Regions from separate parts of the Neptunomonas japonica JAMM 1380 genome, predicted to be linked through region 2. Evidence: predicted binding sites of a transcription regulator. Region 2 holds the regulator's gene; the other holds the start of a gene.

Region 1 (8,989 bases), 1.1 Mb from region 2:
GCCCCGATTGAATTTTGAAGGGATGTTTGAAATTAAAAATAATTTCTAGGGAAATTTAAAAGGCGCAAATTTTAACAGAAATGCACAGCACTGTCAGAAAAGACTCAGCCATATACAGCATCTAAAAGCATTAGACTTACATAAAATCATGACAACTTAATGGCAACCACTTAACGTTGCTGCAAAGTAGAGTTACGCATCGCTACCGCGTTGTTGTAATAGAGCCGCGCGCAAATAGACAAGGTTATGCTGAGAAAGCTTCTTCGCTAACTGGCGTAACTCAGAGCTCACATGCGCATGGTAAAACGACTGCAGGCTTGCTAAGTTTTGCCAGGCAGGAGGCATACGGCTCATGTGGCTCACCATACCGCCTGCAGCGTCCTCTACTAGGTACTTAACTACACCAATACCACTCAGCAATATCCGGGATAGGCACATAGGACAAGGCTCCAAAGATACGACTAACTTCAGTAAAGCCGGTGGGTGCTCTTTTATAAAATAGGCCTCATACTGATCAAGCACTCTCATCTCTGCATGCGCGGAAGAGCAAAACTGAGTAGAAAAGACAACATTCTTTTCTTCTACCAAGACCTGACCATCAGCATCTAACAACACAGCACCCACGCCGTAATTTCCTGATTGCAGTGCAGCCAACGCTAATTCACAACAACGAAAGCCAGCTTCTTCATCACGAAACTGTGGATTAATCTGATATTCTTTTACAAGTTTAATCAGTTCATCAAACTCCATTATCTCTACCTTACTTCTTAGTCATCCCCACTCTAAATGTCACAACGCGCATATGAGAACTTAAGACCAGAGATCTAGCTGCTGTAGCGACTCGTCTTCTTGATCTTTTAAGCGAAAACCAACACCGAGTAGCCTGACAGGTTTATTCACCCGTTGGTAGCCTTGGCTCATAAGAGCTGACCATAGCTCTTCATTATGTATTAAAGAACGATGTTCAATGGTTGTTTGGCTAAAATCATTAAATTTAAGTTTAACGAACAAGCCTTGCATTGACCTTTGCTGCTTAAGCTTACCGAAGCGCTGCAGTAATTCATCACTTAAAGCAGGTATATGAGATAAACACTCATCCAAGGAAAGAAGGTCACTTGCAAAAGTATGTTCAACACTAATAGACTTCCTTACCCTGTCTGTAATGATCTCACGCTCGTCAATACCGCGACTCAATTCATAAAGCCTTTGTCCGAAACGACCAAAACTTTCAGTTAACTGGGCGATTGAAAGCTCTCTCAAATCACCACACGTTTGCACATTAATTGATTTGAGTTTCTCAGCAGTTTTGCGCCCTACCCCAAAAAGCTTTCCAACCGGTAAAGCCTGCACAAAACGGTCTACCTCGCTGGGTGTTATGACGAATATACCATTGGGTTTATTCCAATCACTGGCTATTTTAGCTAGAAACTTATTAGGGGCAACACCTGCTGAAATAGTGATGCCCGTTTCATTAACGACTCTTTCGCGTAACATCTGCGCTATACGCGTCGCACTCCCTTGGTGCTCTTTACTGTCAGTCACATCCAAATACGCTTCGTCTAAAGATAAGGGCTCAATACAACTTGAGACGTCACGATAAATGGCCATAATTTGGGCCGATACGTGTCGGTATTTTTCCATCCGCCCAGGAATAACCGTCAATGCGGGGCAAAGTTTAAGCGCATGAGCAGTGGCCATAGCAGAACGAACACCGTACGCACGTGCAGGGTAGTTACATGTCGCTATTACCCCTCGCCTATCCGCACGTCCACCAATCGCTAGTGGAATATCTGTATATTCAGGATTGTCGCGCATTTCGACAGCTGCAAAAAAGCAGTCACAATCACAGTGAATAATTTTTCTCATATATTTTCACACAATGCCGCACATAAGCTGTATATAAAAACAGTATAACTAAAACATTACATACAGCCTAGTACCCGCTATATGAACTAGGTCAACATGGCTCTTACGTCACACTTTTGTCATTATCTCGTCAAATAATTGCCACATAACTGCCATATTATTTTCTACATATTGTTTATTGACAGGATCACAATGTGATTAATGTAGAACGAGTATTGACTCATAAATACCCTGCTTTCTCTGAAAAGCCTGCACCCTTTCGCCGTTCAGCAGTTTATTGCTTACGTCGTTTAGTTCATGAAGATGAAATCAATACTTTCTTAACTCAAAACCAAGGAGCTACAGGTTTTGAATTTGTTGACAAAGTGTTAGATTATTTTAATTTCAGCTACAGCCTCAGTCATGCCGATAGGATGAACATCCCATCGTCAGGCCGCGTCGTTATTGTTGCTAACCATCCTTTAGGTGCTTTAGATGGCTTAGCCCTACTGAAGCTTATTGGTGAAATTCGTCGTGATGTGCGCATTGTTGCTAATGATGTATTGAGTAATTTTGAACAACTCAATTCGCTATTCTTGCCCGTTGATAATTTAGGTAAAAGCACTCGAAAAAATGATATTGAACGTATTACCGATTCGCTGCAAAACGAAGAAGCAGTGATTGTCTTTCCTGCGGGGGAAGTGTCTAGAGCCGGTATGACAGGTATTAAAGACGGAAAATGGAATAGTGGCTTTTTACGCTTTGCACGTAAAGCAAACGCGCCCGTTTTACCTGTTTATTTAGGTGGTAAAAACTCCCCTCTCTTTTACGGCATGTCGTATATTAACAAGTCATTATCAGCGTTGCTTTTACCCAGAGAGATGTTCAATAAACAATCGGTCATCATTCCGATTCGTATAGGCCAAGCAATTCCATATAGCCACATAGATGCCGTTCCTTTATCTACCGCCGAAAAAACCAAACTTTTACGTAAACACTTATACCGCATCGCAAAACGAAAAAGCCCTCTATTTATCACAGAAAAAACCATTGCTCACCCACAAGACAGGCGCGTACTAAAACAAGAGCTCAGATCATCAGAGCTTTTGGGTGAAACGGCTGATGGAAAAAAAATATACCTATTTGACTACCGCCCTGACTCAGCTGTTATGCAAGAAGTAGGAAGATTACGAGAAATATCTTTTCGCTGTGTAGGCGAAGGCACTGGAGAGAACAAAGACTTAGATAAGTATGATCGCTACTACCGACACCTAATTTTATGGGACGAGGAAGATCTTGAAATCGCAGGAGCATACCGGTTGGCAGAAGCACACAAACTCATTCATGACTCTGGGAGCCCCCTCTATAGTGAAACGCTGTTTCAGTACAATCACACGATGACACCCTATTTTGAGCAAGGAATAGAGCTAGGGCGTAGCTTTGTACAACCTCGTTACTGGGGAAGACGAAGTTTAGATTACCTATGGTACGGTATCGGCGCATACTTAAAGAAACACCCTGAGGTACGCTATATGTTTGGCCCAGTAAGCCTAAGTAATAGCTACCCAAAACCCGCAAAAGATATGCTGGTCTGGTTTTACCAGCATTATTTTGGCGCCAGTGAGCAGCTGGCAAAAGCAAACATGCCTTATAAGTTATCAGACGAAGAAACAGACAACTTACATACCCTGTTTTCTGGTAACGACTACAAGTCTGATTTTAAAATTCTCAAAGAGCAACTGGATTATTTAGGTGTATCAGTCCCCACACTTTATAAACAGTACAGTGAGCTTTGTTCTGCTGGCGGTGTTTGCTTTATGGATTTTGGAATTGATGCTGATTTTAACTATTGCGTCGATGGCTTAGTAATGGTCGATATGCATTTTGTTAAAGATAAAAAATACCAACGCTATGTAGGCGGCCAACTACCTGCACATGAAAACCATTAACTACATCAGCAAAAACTTCCCTAAGCGAGCACTGCGCGATATTCTGTAATAACTATTCGAATCACTGAGTGCATAATGAGCCCTGTAGTTATTATCATTTTAGGAACAATTCTGATCACAGGAATGCTCTGGATAAGAGCATTACCTGCACAGCGACGCAGTTTTGCTCTTTTTAAATTAGTAGTTTTGCTCTTAATAGCCATCATTGTGATTTTAACAATCACAGGACGTCTTCCTTGGATGGGCGCATTACTGGCCAGTTTTTTTCTTCTCTTCAAAAAATACAACCTGATCTTCAGGGCAATACCTTTTCTACAACACTTCTTCAAAAAAACCAATCAACACCAAAATGGGAGTCCAAAAAGCCGTTCAAAGATGACTCGCCAGGATGCACTAAACATTCTCGGATTAATTGAAGGCTGTACTAAGGAAGATATTATTAAGGCGCACAGAAAACTCATGCAAAAACTTCACCCCGATCAAGGTGGCAACGACTATCTAGCAGCTCAAATTAATGAGGCTAGAAGCTTACTCCTAGAGAAGTAATTACTCTGAGCGTTTAAGTGAAAGACCCGCTCGTCCAAACGTAGCCGAGAAACCTTCTTGCACAAATTCACCAGAGCGCGCTCTTCTCAACAACAAAACTGATTCCTGCTTATGGCCGTCCTGCTGTGTAAAATGAAGCATTAACTTGTCACTGCTTTTCCATTGCCATGTTCCCTGCATAACAATAAGTGATTGGCCATTACGATAATCCAGCAGCATAGATGCAGCATTATCAGGAAGTAAGTCCAATACAACAAATGCTTCATTATCAGTCAAAACATTACTATAGCGGCCCAATAAAGCTCGATTAGTTAAATTCCCCTGCCGAGCACAACCTTGAAAAGACTTATCATCCAACAACATACTTGCGCTCCAACGATACCAAATATTCAGAGCATCAGTACATGATTGATCATGTAGCTCTAAACGAAAAGAGTGAGACTGACCGTTAGTATTTTCAAGTGAACTTTCCCAAAGGCCTTGAATACCTGCGTATGCATCTATGGGGAAATTTAATGTTTGTAATGTCTCATAAGACTGAACACGAACACGATCAGGTAAAATATCTGCTAGCCATGGAGGGTTCACCCCTTGCGCGCGAAAGCGAATTGTAGATAAATTAACATGGCACATTTTGCTGCCACCACCGGCAATCATCACATCATCAACTCGCCATACTAAATCAACACCCTGCTCAGCTTTTACTTCCATATAGACAGGAAGTTCCACACTTGATGACTGGGCAGTAAATCGTTTAGCTAATAACCCTCGAGAGTCATTTAAGCGACGGCGTTCTTGGCTATAACAAGGCGTCATTATAAATCCACCAGGGCCTTTACTAACTACTCCTCTTACAAACTCGACCTCAGTGTTTTTAGGCTTTATACCAAGGGAATCTATACAGCCTGACAAAAAAGCAGTAAAAATACATAAAGCAGCAAACTTATTTATTCCATGCATGGTTGACGGAACCCTTTCTATGTACCATAACTTAGTATTAAGGATTTTTTCTAACACGCTACTAACTCAGGGACCATGATAAATGGCAAGACCAGCAGAGTTTGATAGAAGCGAAGTACTCAATAAAGCCATGGAGGTTTTTTGGCGCACAGGGTATAACGCCACATCGGTTACTGATCTTGTGCATGCTACGAGTCTTAAACCAGGATCTCTATATGGGGCATTCAATAGTAAACGTGGACTCTTCCTTGAAGTTATCGATAATTACGCGAACCGCAGCTTAACACGCATCAGCGAGTGCATGGAACAATCGGATTCTGCCATCGATGCTATTGCACATTTTTTTTCCCGCATATGCAAAGAAATAGAGTGCGATGAAATAGGTAGAGGTTGTCTAATGGTAAATACTCTTCTAGAACTCGCCACAGAAGACGACGACATTAGAATTAAGATCACTGAGTACTTAAACCGTATAGAGCACTACTTTTATCTTTCACTTGAAAATGCCCGGCTACAAGGTGAAATAAAATCAGATACCGACTGTGATAGCTTAGCCAAAATGTTAATGACTGGAATTTGGGGCCTACGCGTCATGAGCACCACACGACCAGATCCTGTTATCTACACAGGTATCATTGGCCATTTGCTCGCCTCACTTGAAAGAGCTAAGTACTAAAAAATTAAAACGTCCTTTTTAAGAGACAATATAAGTTATTGTTATATATAGACATTTAAACACACTGCCCGCAAAAGACTCTTATTGGAGACACTTTTAACCATACAGCTTTAAGATTTTTCTTTAAACCCACCAAAAACACTGCTAAGAGATTGATAAATAACAACTAACTAACATCAGGCATAATATCTGCTATCTCTGCTATAACTTTACAGGCGGAGATCCTTCTATGCGTTTAATTATTGCCCTTATCATCTCGTTCATGACAACCTTGCCACTCTTAGCTGAATCTTCGCAAGTACACCGAACACCTCCACAAGAGTACCTAAACCCGGATGTGCTTTTGAAAAGCCTAGATAGTAATAATGATGGTCGCTTAAATTATCTAGAAGCGATGGCTGATAGCGAAATTTCTGATCGTTTTCTTCAAATGGATACAAATAAAAATGGCTTTCTGAGCCTTAATGAGTTGTCAGTACCAAAGAAAATGGATGCTAACCAACTGAAAGTATTACTTACTTTCGCCTCGCTTCAATGCATTTAGAGAAAGAGAAAGCACATAGATAACACTATTAAACGCCTACTTACTTAACCTAGGACTAAAAATTAAGGATAATCAGAACATCAATAGTACAGAGAACAAGGTAATATGACGCTCCTCACACGAGCCTTGCAGCTTCGCTCACTAAAACAATGGGTGTTTATTGCCTTCTTTCTGGTTAATGTGCCTATCGGCTTCATGCTGTATAAAAGTAGCATGGTTCTAGAAAGCCAACTACAACAGAGTTATAGGCTAGCGCAAATCTCGCTCGAGCTCAGTCAGCAAAATAACTCACTCGAACGTTTAGCTGAAGACATTGTTCGTGCTGCAACGCAATTTCGTATTATCAAGAAACCAGAGATACAAGAGCGTTTAACTGAACAGGTTGAAAGGTTCAATAATCATCTATCAATTCAAATGTTCATTACCGAACAAAATCAAAGGCAACAGAAGTTTCAAAGTCTATTTACGGCTATCCAAAAAGACCCTTTAGATGAAACAATTAACGAGTTACCACAACTTACTCGCGAGCTGGCTGAAGAGAGCTTTAACAAAGCAGGTATTGAGTTAGCCAACCTGCAAGAACAAGCACGCATAACAAGAGAAAACCTTTGGCTGCAAACCGCTTTCTTAGCTGTGGCAACATTCTTGCTTATGCTGTTTTTTTCAAGCGCCATTACTCGACCAATAACAAAGCTTACAAGTCGCATAGAAGCTATAGGACGCAGGGAAAACTTACCCAAAAACCCAATAAGTGGGCCAAAAGAAATTGTTCAATTAAATAATCAACTCCTTTGGCTAGATCAACATTTACTGCAACTAGAACGATTAAAAAGAGAATTTATTCAACATATTTCCCATGAGCTAAAAACACCACTAACAACATTGCGTGAGGGTGCAGACTTGCTCGCTGAAGAGGTGCCAGGCACACTCAATGATCGTCAGCATCATGTTGTATCACTTCTTCAAAGTAGCAGTATTAACTTACAAAAGTTAATTGAACAACTACTGGATTACAACAAGTTACAACAAGCTCACACTTTAAAAATTCAGCATGTGGATATTCGCAGCATAATAATGAAAGCGATTACTCCGTTACAGCTGCTCATCTCTGAGAAGTCGATAACACTGACGCTCCCAAAGACATCTCTAGTTGTGCAACTCGACCCTGATATGCTGCACCGAGTACTAGGCAACTTAGTTTCTAATGCTATTTACTATACCGACAAGGATGGACATGTCACAATTGACGCTTATGCATCTGAAAAGCAGTTAATCATTGATGTCGAGAATAATGGTTCTGAAATTTCTGCAACCGATGCAAAAAATATTTTTGAGCCTTTTTATCAAGGAAAAAGAAACGCTCAGGTCCATTAAAAGGTTCCGGTATAGGGTTAAGTATTGCCATGGAGGCAAGTAAAGCCATGCATGGCGAACTCAACCTAAGAACAAACAGAGAAGGTGAAATAGTTTTTCGCCTAGAACTACCTTTAAAACCCGTATAATTTCATTATCGTTTTGAACAAGTTACCTATATGACTAAGCACTTTTTATTAACATTTTCTCTACTTTTTTTAGGTGGCTGTCATCCATTGACTAAACTTGCTCAGCCAACCCAAGCACCTCAACCTAACTGTTTTTTACCAGAAACCGCGCTAAACCAGTTTTTGGAAGATGAACACCAATTCATCACAGCGAATACGGCACAACAGAAATTAATTTTAGATGCATCTAAAGACTCTCTTGAACGACAAGCAAATATACTCAGCATTACAAGGAATAAAGCAACATTAGAACAGTCACTTCCCCTGTTCGCACAAATCCCACTACTACCTAATAAATCTTGCACTGCAGACCGTTATCTTTATCTAAGGTTCAGGCAGGTTCAGGCAAACTTAGCCGCACTTGAAGAGAAAGACTTTATTACTGCTCGGTTAAACACTGCAAAGCTCACTATAGAAAAGCAACAGCAGCAAATTGATGCTCTCACTCAGATTGAACAAGCCATTACCCGTCAACGTGAGGAACCTTAAATCATGACGCAACTTTCACGAGTCCTTTTAGTCGATGACGACAATGGTGTGCTATCTCTACTAACCATGCGCCTAGAAGCATCGGGTTATCAGGTGCTTTCAGCCTCAAGCGGCGAAGAAGCATTGCGTCTATTGCCTACTGAACGTATAGATTTAGTTCTGACTGACCTATGCATGGATGAAATGAATGGTCTTGACCTTTTTAAGCATGTGCAACAAAACTGGCCTGGACTACCTGTCATTATCATTACTGCCCACGGTTCTATTCCAGAAGCGGTAGCGGCAACTCAACAAGGTGTGTTTGGCTTTTTAACTAAACCTATCGATAAGACACAGTTACTCGATACAGTAAAAGCGGCACTTGTTTCGGCTGAGCGGCGCCGAAATACCAAATGGCGCGATGATATAATCACCAAAAGCCCAGTCATGCTTCAGCTAC
Region 2 (8,989 bases):
AACATTTGTCGCCATGAGCTAAATAATACCAGTGTTGCCGCTGCACTCGCCAAACCCTTATTAAGGATACTGATAACTTCTTTCGTATGCTCTTCTGGTTTACCAGGATCCGACTCCATACGCGGAACCGACAATACTGCTGCTTGAGGGTAATTAAATGGACTTGGCAACCGCTCACACAATACATCTTGTGGCAATCCCAACTCATGAATCACACGATTAAAATGCCCTAGCGCTGTCATCGTTGCTGACGTTAACACAGCACCAAAGCAACTGGACCAAAGGTGCTCTTGTAATGTATCTGCTGCTGACACGGGGCTACTTCTACACTCAAAATCAACGCCATCGCTAGCATCGACTAAATTAATCCAACGTGCCGTTGGCGCAACACCTTCAGGGTCAGCCACCGCATAGCTTTTGTTTAGCCAATACAAGGACTGAGCCCGCATCCAAAGTAGGCCCATACGAGGATACCAACGCTCTGCTACGTCCCTATTAATCTCAGGAACACCTCCGTCCAGTGCCTCTTTAAGCACATCAACGATTTGCTCCGCTTTTAACATCCAGCGCTCTGCCGCTGAGGCAATATCTTTTGCGCTATGCATCATTGTTTCGGGAAGCACACCCTTTGGAAAACGAAAACGCTCTGATGCAGGGCGCTGAACACCATCCATCAACATTATTCGCAAATCACTATGCAATTGATCAAGCGCAATATCGATATCTTGGCGTGCAGGCGCCATACGCTCAACATACTGCGCCAAAACGGCGTTGTTATCACATTCATCCAGCATAGCATCTAACTGCTTTACGGATGACTTCAGCCAACGTTGCGTGCCTTTAACACGCATTGTATAAGCAAAGTGCCCCGTTGCCTTAGACGAAAGATGGTGAGCCTCATCAAATATATAAACAGTATTAGCCGGTTCGGGTAAAATCGCACCGCCACCTAATGACAAATCAGCCAAGACTAAATCATGGTTAGCCACAACAATGTCGGCCTTATCCATAGAGTCTCTAGACTTATAAAAAGGACATACAGAAAAATTACTACAGCGCCTATTGGTACAACGCGTATGATCGCTCGTTAGAGGGGCCCAGTTTGCAGCCTCTATTTCTTGAGCAAGACTGTCTCGATCACCATCCCACTCACCTGCAGCAAACTTACCCAACAGCTCTTGATAAAAAACCAGCAATGAAGGGTCGATACTATGCTCTATCTCATCTTCATATAGAGCAATTTGTCCCGTTTGATTTTGAGAGTCTAAAAGTTTTTCCGCCTGCGAAATACAAAAATAACGCCCCCTACCTTTAGCCAGCACATAATTAACTGACTCTCCTAGGAGACGAGCCACTTCAGGTAGGTCTTTATTTAACAGCTGCTCTTGCAATGCAACGGTCGCAGTCGAAATAACTAAAGACTTAGAATGCGACTGCGCAATAGGAATTGCACTTAACAGATAGGCCATGGTTTTACCCGTACCGGTCCCTGCCTCAATCACACAAAGATGATTTTCGTTAACCCGTTCTCCTTTCTCGTCCACCTCTATAGCACCGAGTGTTCGCGCTACGTGCGCAATCATCATTTTTTGGCCGTAACGCGGCTTCATCTCATGGTCCGCTAAAAAGCGTCGATAAGAAGCCTGTATAGAGTTTTTAAGAGCATCACTAAGCAAGACAAACTACCCGAATAACATTTGGCGTGGATCATACCAAGATACTGGATATATAAACAGAAAATTACTTTACATCACTTACTTGCTGTATATAATCACAGATACTGTATAAATAAACAGGCAACATTATGAAACTAACCAAACGTCAAGAAGAAGTACTGGAATGCATCCGCGGGCACATTGAAGCAACCGGGTATCCACCGACACGTGCAGAAATCGCAAAAACACTTGGTTTCAAATCCGCTAATGCTGCCGAAGAACACCTTAAAGCATTAGCGAGAAAAGGCGCGATTGAGATTATTCCGGGAACCTCTCGCGGTATACGCCTACCTGAACTGGAAGCAGCAGAAGACGGGATACCCGTAATAGGGCGTGTCGCTGCTGGATCTCCTATTTTGGCACAAGAACATATCGAAGAGCACTGCACTATCTCTGCTGACTTCTTTCATCCACCAGCTAACTATTTACTGAGAGTCCATGGCACTAGCATGAAAGACATTGGCATTATGGACGGTGACTTGCTCGCTGTACATCAATGTACAGAAGCACGTAACGGCCAAATTGTTGTCGCCCGCATTGATGACGAAGTCACTGTAAAACGCTTCAAAAAAGAAGGTCACATGGTCTATCTGATTGCAGAAAACACAGAGTTTTCACCAATTCAAGTTGACCTTCGACAGCAAGAATTGTCTATCGAAGGGTTAGGCGTAGGCGTCATTAGGCAAGGAGGTGATTTGTGATTCAATTACATAACCATCGCAACAGACCCGGCATGGCGCTGTTACGCAAACACGAACAAAACCAGATCCACCAAAAACCGCCAGCCACAAAAAAAGAGTTCGGAAAAATAACTGAAATAGTCACACGTAGCGGCGAACTCAACGATATGCCTCTGCTCATGCCTTTACTGGCACAGCTCAGCCATGAAGACCGCTGGTTTGCATGGGTAGCGCCGCCGACCAACTTACCTCGTTCGCTCTTACAGGATGCAGGTATTGACTTAAACAAGGTAATTTTACTCTACCCAGATGAGCATCATTCAGTACTGCAGCTTGCAAAAAAAGCATTAAGTACGGGCACCTGTCACGCAGTCATTAGCTGGGCCGAAGAGATATCAGAACATGAGATTAAAAATTTAGAGCACTCAGCTCAACAAGGATGTAGTAACGGCATCCTCATAAGAAGACGCCACCACTAAAACAGCAGACAAAAGGGAAGAACTAGTGGATTACCGGTTTAGGAGTCTTGGGTGCTTCCGCAGACTCCATTGATAACTCAGACATCATCTTTGCACCAGCTACAAGAATCATACGCGCTAACTCTTCAGACTGACCATTTAGACCATCTCTAACTTTTTGCGACAAGTTCACTGTGATCAGTGGCTCATCCTCACCCGCCTTACGCATAGCGTATTCGCCTGATGGAAGCTTGATAATCTCAAGTACTGTTTGTTCCACTGTATTTTTACTCACTACCACTCTTGCATATCTGAACGTAAACGCTCGACTAGCGAACGAAACTCATTAAGCCACTGTTTGTATTCGGCCAGAATATCGCTATCTTCTGCATGATTTGGGTTAATCTGCACAACATGAATTTCTGAAACGCTTACTTTATCACTCGCAGCTTCACTATGATTATCAAGGGCTTTCCAACAAGCTCCATAAGCAGCTAGCATTTTATGCAACCAACTTACTTCACTCTTCTCCAAGCCTACCAGCTCAATCCTTTCTGGTGACTCTTGCCCCGATGCCTCAAACATAACTTCTAAATCAGCCAAGGTGTTTACCTTGCTGGTATCAAAACTATATTTTTCAGCAACTTCTCGTAAAAATGAACCGTATGCCGACGCTAAATGAAACAAAATAGATTCATTATACGATTCAATTTCGTTGTGCTTACTCCACTTCGTAGAGTCTTGCGCGACCGTCAAAGCATCTAAATGAATACGTGCAAAATTAATTTTCTGATTCGTCCTGACCAGATATACATTACTCATACACTACCTCTATAACATGACCATTAAAGGTTACTTCTTCTTCGCTTTAGCCTTTGGCTCTTCTATCACCCAGGCATTACCCTGATAGAATGCACGCCATCCGGTTGCTTTGCCATTGACCTCAGTCATCACATACTGCTCCTTTGTCTTACGACTGTATCGTACAATAGTCTCATTCCCCTCATTATCACGCTTTGGCGCGCTAAACAGGAATGTGTACTTAGGGTCAATCTCAGATTCGTGAGGCAGTAACTCAATAATTTTGGGTGCTCGTGTTTCACGGTTACGTGGAAACTGGCTTGCGGCTAAAAACAACCCAGAAGCACCATCACGAAGAATGTAGGTATCTTCAACCTTTTCACAGGCCAGCTCAGGCATAGGCACCGGATCCATTTTAGGCGGCGCAGCTTCACCACTTTTCAGCAGCTTACGAGTGTTTTTACATTCTTCATTCATACAACCAAAGAACTTACCAAAACGGCCCGTTTTTAATTGCATTTCAGCACCACATTTATCGCACTTAAGCGAAGGGCCTTCATAACCCTTAATACGATAACTACCCTCTTCGACTTCGTACCCTGGGCAATCCGGGTTATTTCCGCATACGTGCAACTTACGCTGCTTGTCGACCAAATAACTATCCATCGCACTATCACAAAGATTGCAACGATGCTTGTTACGCAAGATGCGAGATTCTTCTTCCTCATCTCCATCAACACTAACAACCTCATCACCAGGGGTTAGGTTGATTGTTGCTTTACAACGTTCTTTCGGCGGCAAGTTGTAACCCGAACAGCCTAAAAACACACCTGTGCTACCGGTACGAATCATCATATGACGATTACATTCAGGGCATGGAATATCTGTTTCTGTTGGCGAGTTAGGGCGCATGCCTGTTTCAGGATCAAGCGCTTCTTCTAGCTTACGCGTTAAACCACCATAAAAACGATCGAGCAGCACTTTCCACTCAGCTTCACCTTGGGCTATCTCATCCAAGGCGTCTTCCATACGCGCGGTAAAACTGTAATCCATTAGGTCAGTAAAGTTTTCGGTAAGGCGCTCAACCACAATATCGCCCATTTTACAGGCATAAAAACGCTTATTCTGAATCTCGACGTAGCCACGATCCTGAATAGTAGAGATAATTGATGCATATGTGGATGGACGACCAATCCCTTGTTTTTCTAACTCTTTAACCAAGCTAGCTTCTGTAAAACGAGCCGTTGGCTTAGTAAAGTGCTGCTTAGGATCAATCGCTGTCATCGTCAGCAACTCACCCTTCTTCACATCCGGCAAAATGAGATCTTCATCACCTTTACCTTTTTGCATTACCCGCGTGTAACCATCAAAACGTAAAATACGTCCTTTCGTGGTTAACTCAAACTCACCTGCCTTCACTGTAATGCGTGAACTGGTATACAGCGCTGGCATCATTTGGCAAGCCAAAAACTGGCGACGAATTAACTCATACAAACGCTCTGCATCGCGCTCCATCGCCTTTAAAGCAGTAGCTTCGATATTCACATCACTTGGACGAATCGCCTCATGCGCTTCTTGAGCACCGTCTTTACTTGAATAGCGAATAGCCTCTTCAGGTAAATACTTGCTACCAAAGTGATCACCGATATATTCACGGCAACTTTCTACAGCTTCTGAGCTCAAGTTGGTTGAATCTGTACGCATGTATGTGATGTAACCCGCTTCATATAACCGCTGGGCCATCATCATGGTTTTCTTCACACCAAAGCCCAAGCGTGTACTGGCTGCCTGCTGAAGCGTTGATGTTATAAATGGAGCCGATGGCTTGCTGCTTGTCGCACGATCTTCGCGACTAAGAACTGTATACTCAGCATCTTTAAGCGCGGCTAAATGTGCATTAGTTTCAGCTTCAGATGAAGGCCGGAACGCACTGCCACTAACGCGAGCAACTTGCAGTCTTAAAGCCTCAGCAGTAGCCGTCTTAGTGTCCGCATGTACTTCCCAATACTCATCAGGAATAAAGGCGCGAATTTCCTTCTCTCGCTCAACAACTAAACGCACAGCAACCGATTGCACTCGCCCTGCAGAAAGCCCACGAGCAACTTTCTCCCACAATAAAGGAGACAGCATATAACCCACAACACGGTCTAGAAAACGGCGCGCCTGCTGCGCATTGACATGATTCATGTCGAGCTTACCAGGTGATTCAAATGCACTGCTGATAGCTTTTTTCGTTATCTCGTTAAATACAACACGACGGTAACGCTCATCTTCACCACCAATAGCCTCTCTCAAATGCCAAGCAATCGCTTCTCCCTCGCGATCCAAATCGGTCGCGAGATAGATAGTATCGGCATCTTTAGCTAAACGTCGCAATTCTTCGACAACTTTCTCTTTCCCAGGAAGGATTTCGTAATGCGCCTCCCAATCTTTTTCGGGGTTGACGCCCATCCTTGCAACTAACTGGTCTTTAGCTTTTTTCGCTTTGTAAATGGCTTTTTCTTCAGGCGCCATTTTACGTGTCAGCGCAGCCTGCTTAGCGCGGGCCTTAGGATCTGACTTTGTGGCGCTACCGCTCGTAGGCAGATCACGGATATGACCTACGCTCGATTTAACGACATATTCATTACCAAGATACTTATTAATTGTCTTGGCTTTTGCGGGTGACTCAACAATAACGAGCGACTTTCCCATAGGGGTAACTATCCTCGGGCAGATACGACACAATAAAAATAGCGAGCATATATAAGTGCTTATACAACTGGGGTCAAGCAAGACTCATAAAAAAGTCCATAAGTACTATAATCAGCTAATAGCAAATAACTTCAATACTCCCTTTAACAACAGTACATCCTAACTATATAATTCAGAGACTTAGCGAGGCAGTTTCATACCATGTTGCAAGATAATCTGATTTATATCGTCATAATAGCTGTTATTGGTGCAATTGCGCTGGCTATCAACTATTTCATTTCTCAAAGAGAATACAATACAACGGCTAAACATGAGCGCCTAGACTGGCTGCGCAAGCAAACTTTTAATACATTAGACGCCATTGCAACACTCAAAGCAGCTGGCTGTAAACCAGAAATCTTAGAAAAGCTTAATAACCATGCCATGGTGCAAATAGAAGAGATCAGCCAATTAGCACCTGATTCTGATCTAATGACACAAGTAAATAATCAAAAAGAAACAGCTGATAGAACCGCGCCTGGGCAAGGTGTGTTCAACAGCGACAAAGATTTAAAGCGCTTCCAAATTTACATCAACTTTACTGAAAAACTACTTAATCAAATGCTAAAAAAGGGCAAGTTATCGCCATTGCTAGCTGAAAACTATGGTCAAGAGCTTTACTGGCTAAATATCTCAATAGTTGCTGATGCACACATACACCAAGCACAGCAGTTTATTACACAAGATGAAAAACCGCTTGCTCTTTCCCACCTTAAACACGCCAAAGCAGTCATTGTGCGTGCGATGGTCCCACAACAGAAGAAACAACCAAAACTAGACTTAATTCAACCTCAGATAACCGCTATACAACCGCGCAAAACAAATCATCGCGGAGCGCTTGAGGACTCTATTGATAACTTTTTGAAATAATAACCCTTCTCACTAATGACTTTCGCACATCAAACTCATAAAACCGGCAATAGCCGCTTTTTTAATACGCAACTTTAGCTACCAAAGAAGCCAATACTTTGCTCAGCGCCTGACATAAGAACATTATAAAATTCTGTTTTCCCACAGTAGTTGCATACAATAGCGTGGTATTTGTTTCTTTCCCAACCTATATAGCTTTCAAAAAAACCACCTGAAACACGAATTTCTTTTTCATGAAATTTTTTCTTTCCGCAACGCAGGCAACACCAGTTAATACGAGGATCTCTTCGATCAAGCTCATCTTGAGCTCTTGTTTGAAGCTCCTCTAAACCATTCGCCCAACGCTTGTTTCTTATTCGTTGCAGTTCTTTTAGAGGGAGGGATTCTAGCTGCTCATCAGTGAGCTTTTTTAAATCCCAATCACGGTCTTGTTTAGCTTTCCAAAACATTCTTACTCCTTGTGCAAGAAGATAAGCCCTGAAATCAGGCTTGCTATCTTGCGATACCAGCTAAGATCTTCGCGTGTTTATTTTCGAATAGTTTACATTGCCAATGTTTAGCAGCCTATATTTCTGCAACATTTCCCTAAGTGCTATCATCGAGAATATTTCTGGAGAACTCTGAATTACCATGGCGCTTATACAAGCAAAAAACCTACACTTCTACTTCTTTTCGCGAAACAGAACCCTTAATTATCACTCGCCTTACTCATACATTGACTTATGAGATCACTATTATTCTATACCCGAACATGTATCTTCGCTGACGGGCAAAATATTGAATACAAACACTGCTCGACGAATAAATTATTTTGCTAGTTTTAAGATAGTCACTTTAGAATGGGCACTCACACCGTCCCTTAACCCTCTCACCTGTTATGGGATGATCAAAATCCAAGGTTAAAGCGTGCAATAAAAGTCGACTAGACATAGATTGGGTTTGCGGTGTTCCATACAGATCGCAACCTATAATCGGGAAGCCCATCTCACGACTATGAATACGCAATTGATGGGTTCGACCCGTCTCTGGCGTAAATAATACCCGGCTTATGTCCGGGTTACTCGATGTAGATAACACCTTGAAACGACTAAGTGCTTGCTTACCTTTTTCATAACAGATTTTTTGATAAGGAAAGTTGGGAGGGTCTTTCGCTATAGGTGCATCAATACTGCCGTGCTCACAATCTAAATGGCCACTCAAAACACTAATATAGGTTTTTTGTACCGTTCTATTTTGAAACTGTTTAGTAAGGTTTGCATTAACCGTTTTATTAAAAGCCAGCACCATAATACCCGACGTTCCAAAATCAAGACGATGCACCATAGTAATACCCGGAAACATTTGCGATAAACGAAAATGTACCGAATCCTTATTCAAAGGATTTTTACCCGACAAGCTTAACAGGCCACTTGGCTTATTGATCAATAGAATATGTTCATCTTGAAAAAGTATGCCTACCTGCTCTTCACACAAAGGCGCAATAAAGTTATCTCCAGGAGCACTCATGATGCTTTCTTTCTCCTGCGCTTTTTAGCCGGAGCCTTCCCCTGCCCTCGTAGGCCTTGAAATTGAACCAAACGAACCTCTTCAATCAACTGCTGCAAACTGTTGGTCATCGGCTCCATAAAATGAGCGTACTTCATTTCACGCTGGCTTATCGCTTCTAATTGAGATTCCCAATGCGCAGTCATATCGGGATGTGCCATATTGTCAGGCAAGCTAGTAATTAATT

Evidence for each region. Region 2 encodes LexA, which represses DNA repair genes until DNA is damaged. Its sites were predicted from a motif close to TACTGTNTANNTANACAGTA; they were not measured.
Region 1: the regulator LexA is predicted to act here: its motif matches at 1,892-1,911, upstream of dinB (DNA polymerase IV).

Annotation. Positions count from the first base shown of each region.
Region 1 is NZ_AP014546.1:2,858,847-2,867,835, forward strand. It holds gene NEJAP_RS13335 (nucleoside deaminase) at 193-750, opposite strand; gene dinB (DNA polymerase IV) at 811-1,866, opposite strand; gene NEJAP_RS13345 (GNAT family N-acyltransferase) at 2,061-3,794, shown strand; gene NEJAP_RS13350 (DnaJ domain-containing protein) at 3,870-4,340, shown strand; gene NEJAP_RS13355 (hypothetical protein) at 4,341-5,156, opposite strand; gene NEJAP_RS13360 (TetR/AcrR family transcriptional regulator) at 5,383-5,976, shown strand; gene NEJAP_RS13365 (EF-hand domain-containing protein) at 6,206-6,520, shown strand; gene NEJAP_RS13370 (sensor histidine kinase) at 6,626-7,894, shown strand; gene NEJAP_RS13375 (hypothetical protein) at 8,053-8,550, shown strand; gene NEJAP_RS13380 (sigma 54-interacting transcriptional regulator) at 8,554-8,989, shown strand, end outside.
Region 2 is NZ_AP014546.1:1,776,568-1,785,556, reverse strand. It holds gene dinG (ATP-dependent DNA helicase DinG) at 1-1,676, opposite strand, end outside; gene lexA (transcriptional repressor LexA) at 1,802-2,416, shown strand; gene NEJAP_RS08355 (cell division inhibitor SulA) at 2,413-2,874, shown strand; gene NEJAP_RS08350 (hypothetical protein) at 2,897-3,148, opposite strand; gene NEJAP_RS08345 (DUF6586 family protein) at 3,148-3,675, opposite strand; gene topA (type I DNA topoisomerase) at 3,706-6,348, opposite strand; gene NEJAP_RS08335 (DNA topoisomerase I) at 6,550-7,257, shown strand; gene NEJAP_RS08330 (zinc ribbon domain-containing protein) at 7,332-7,706, opposite strand; gene NEJAP_RS08325 (RluA family pseudouridine synthase) at 8,092-8,763, opposite strand; gene NEJAP_RS08320 (DNA topoisomerase III) at 8,760-8,989, opposite strand, start outside.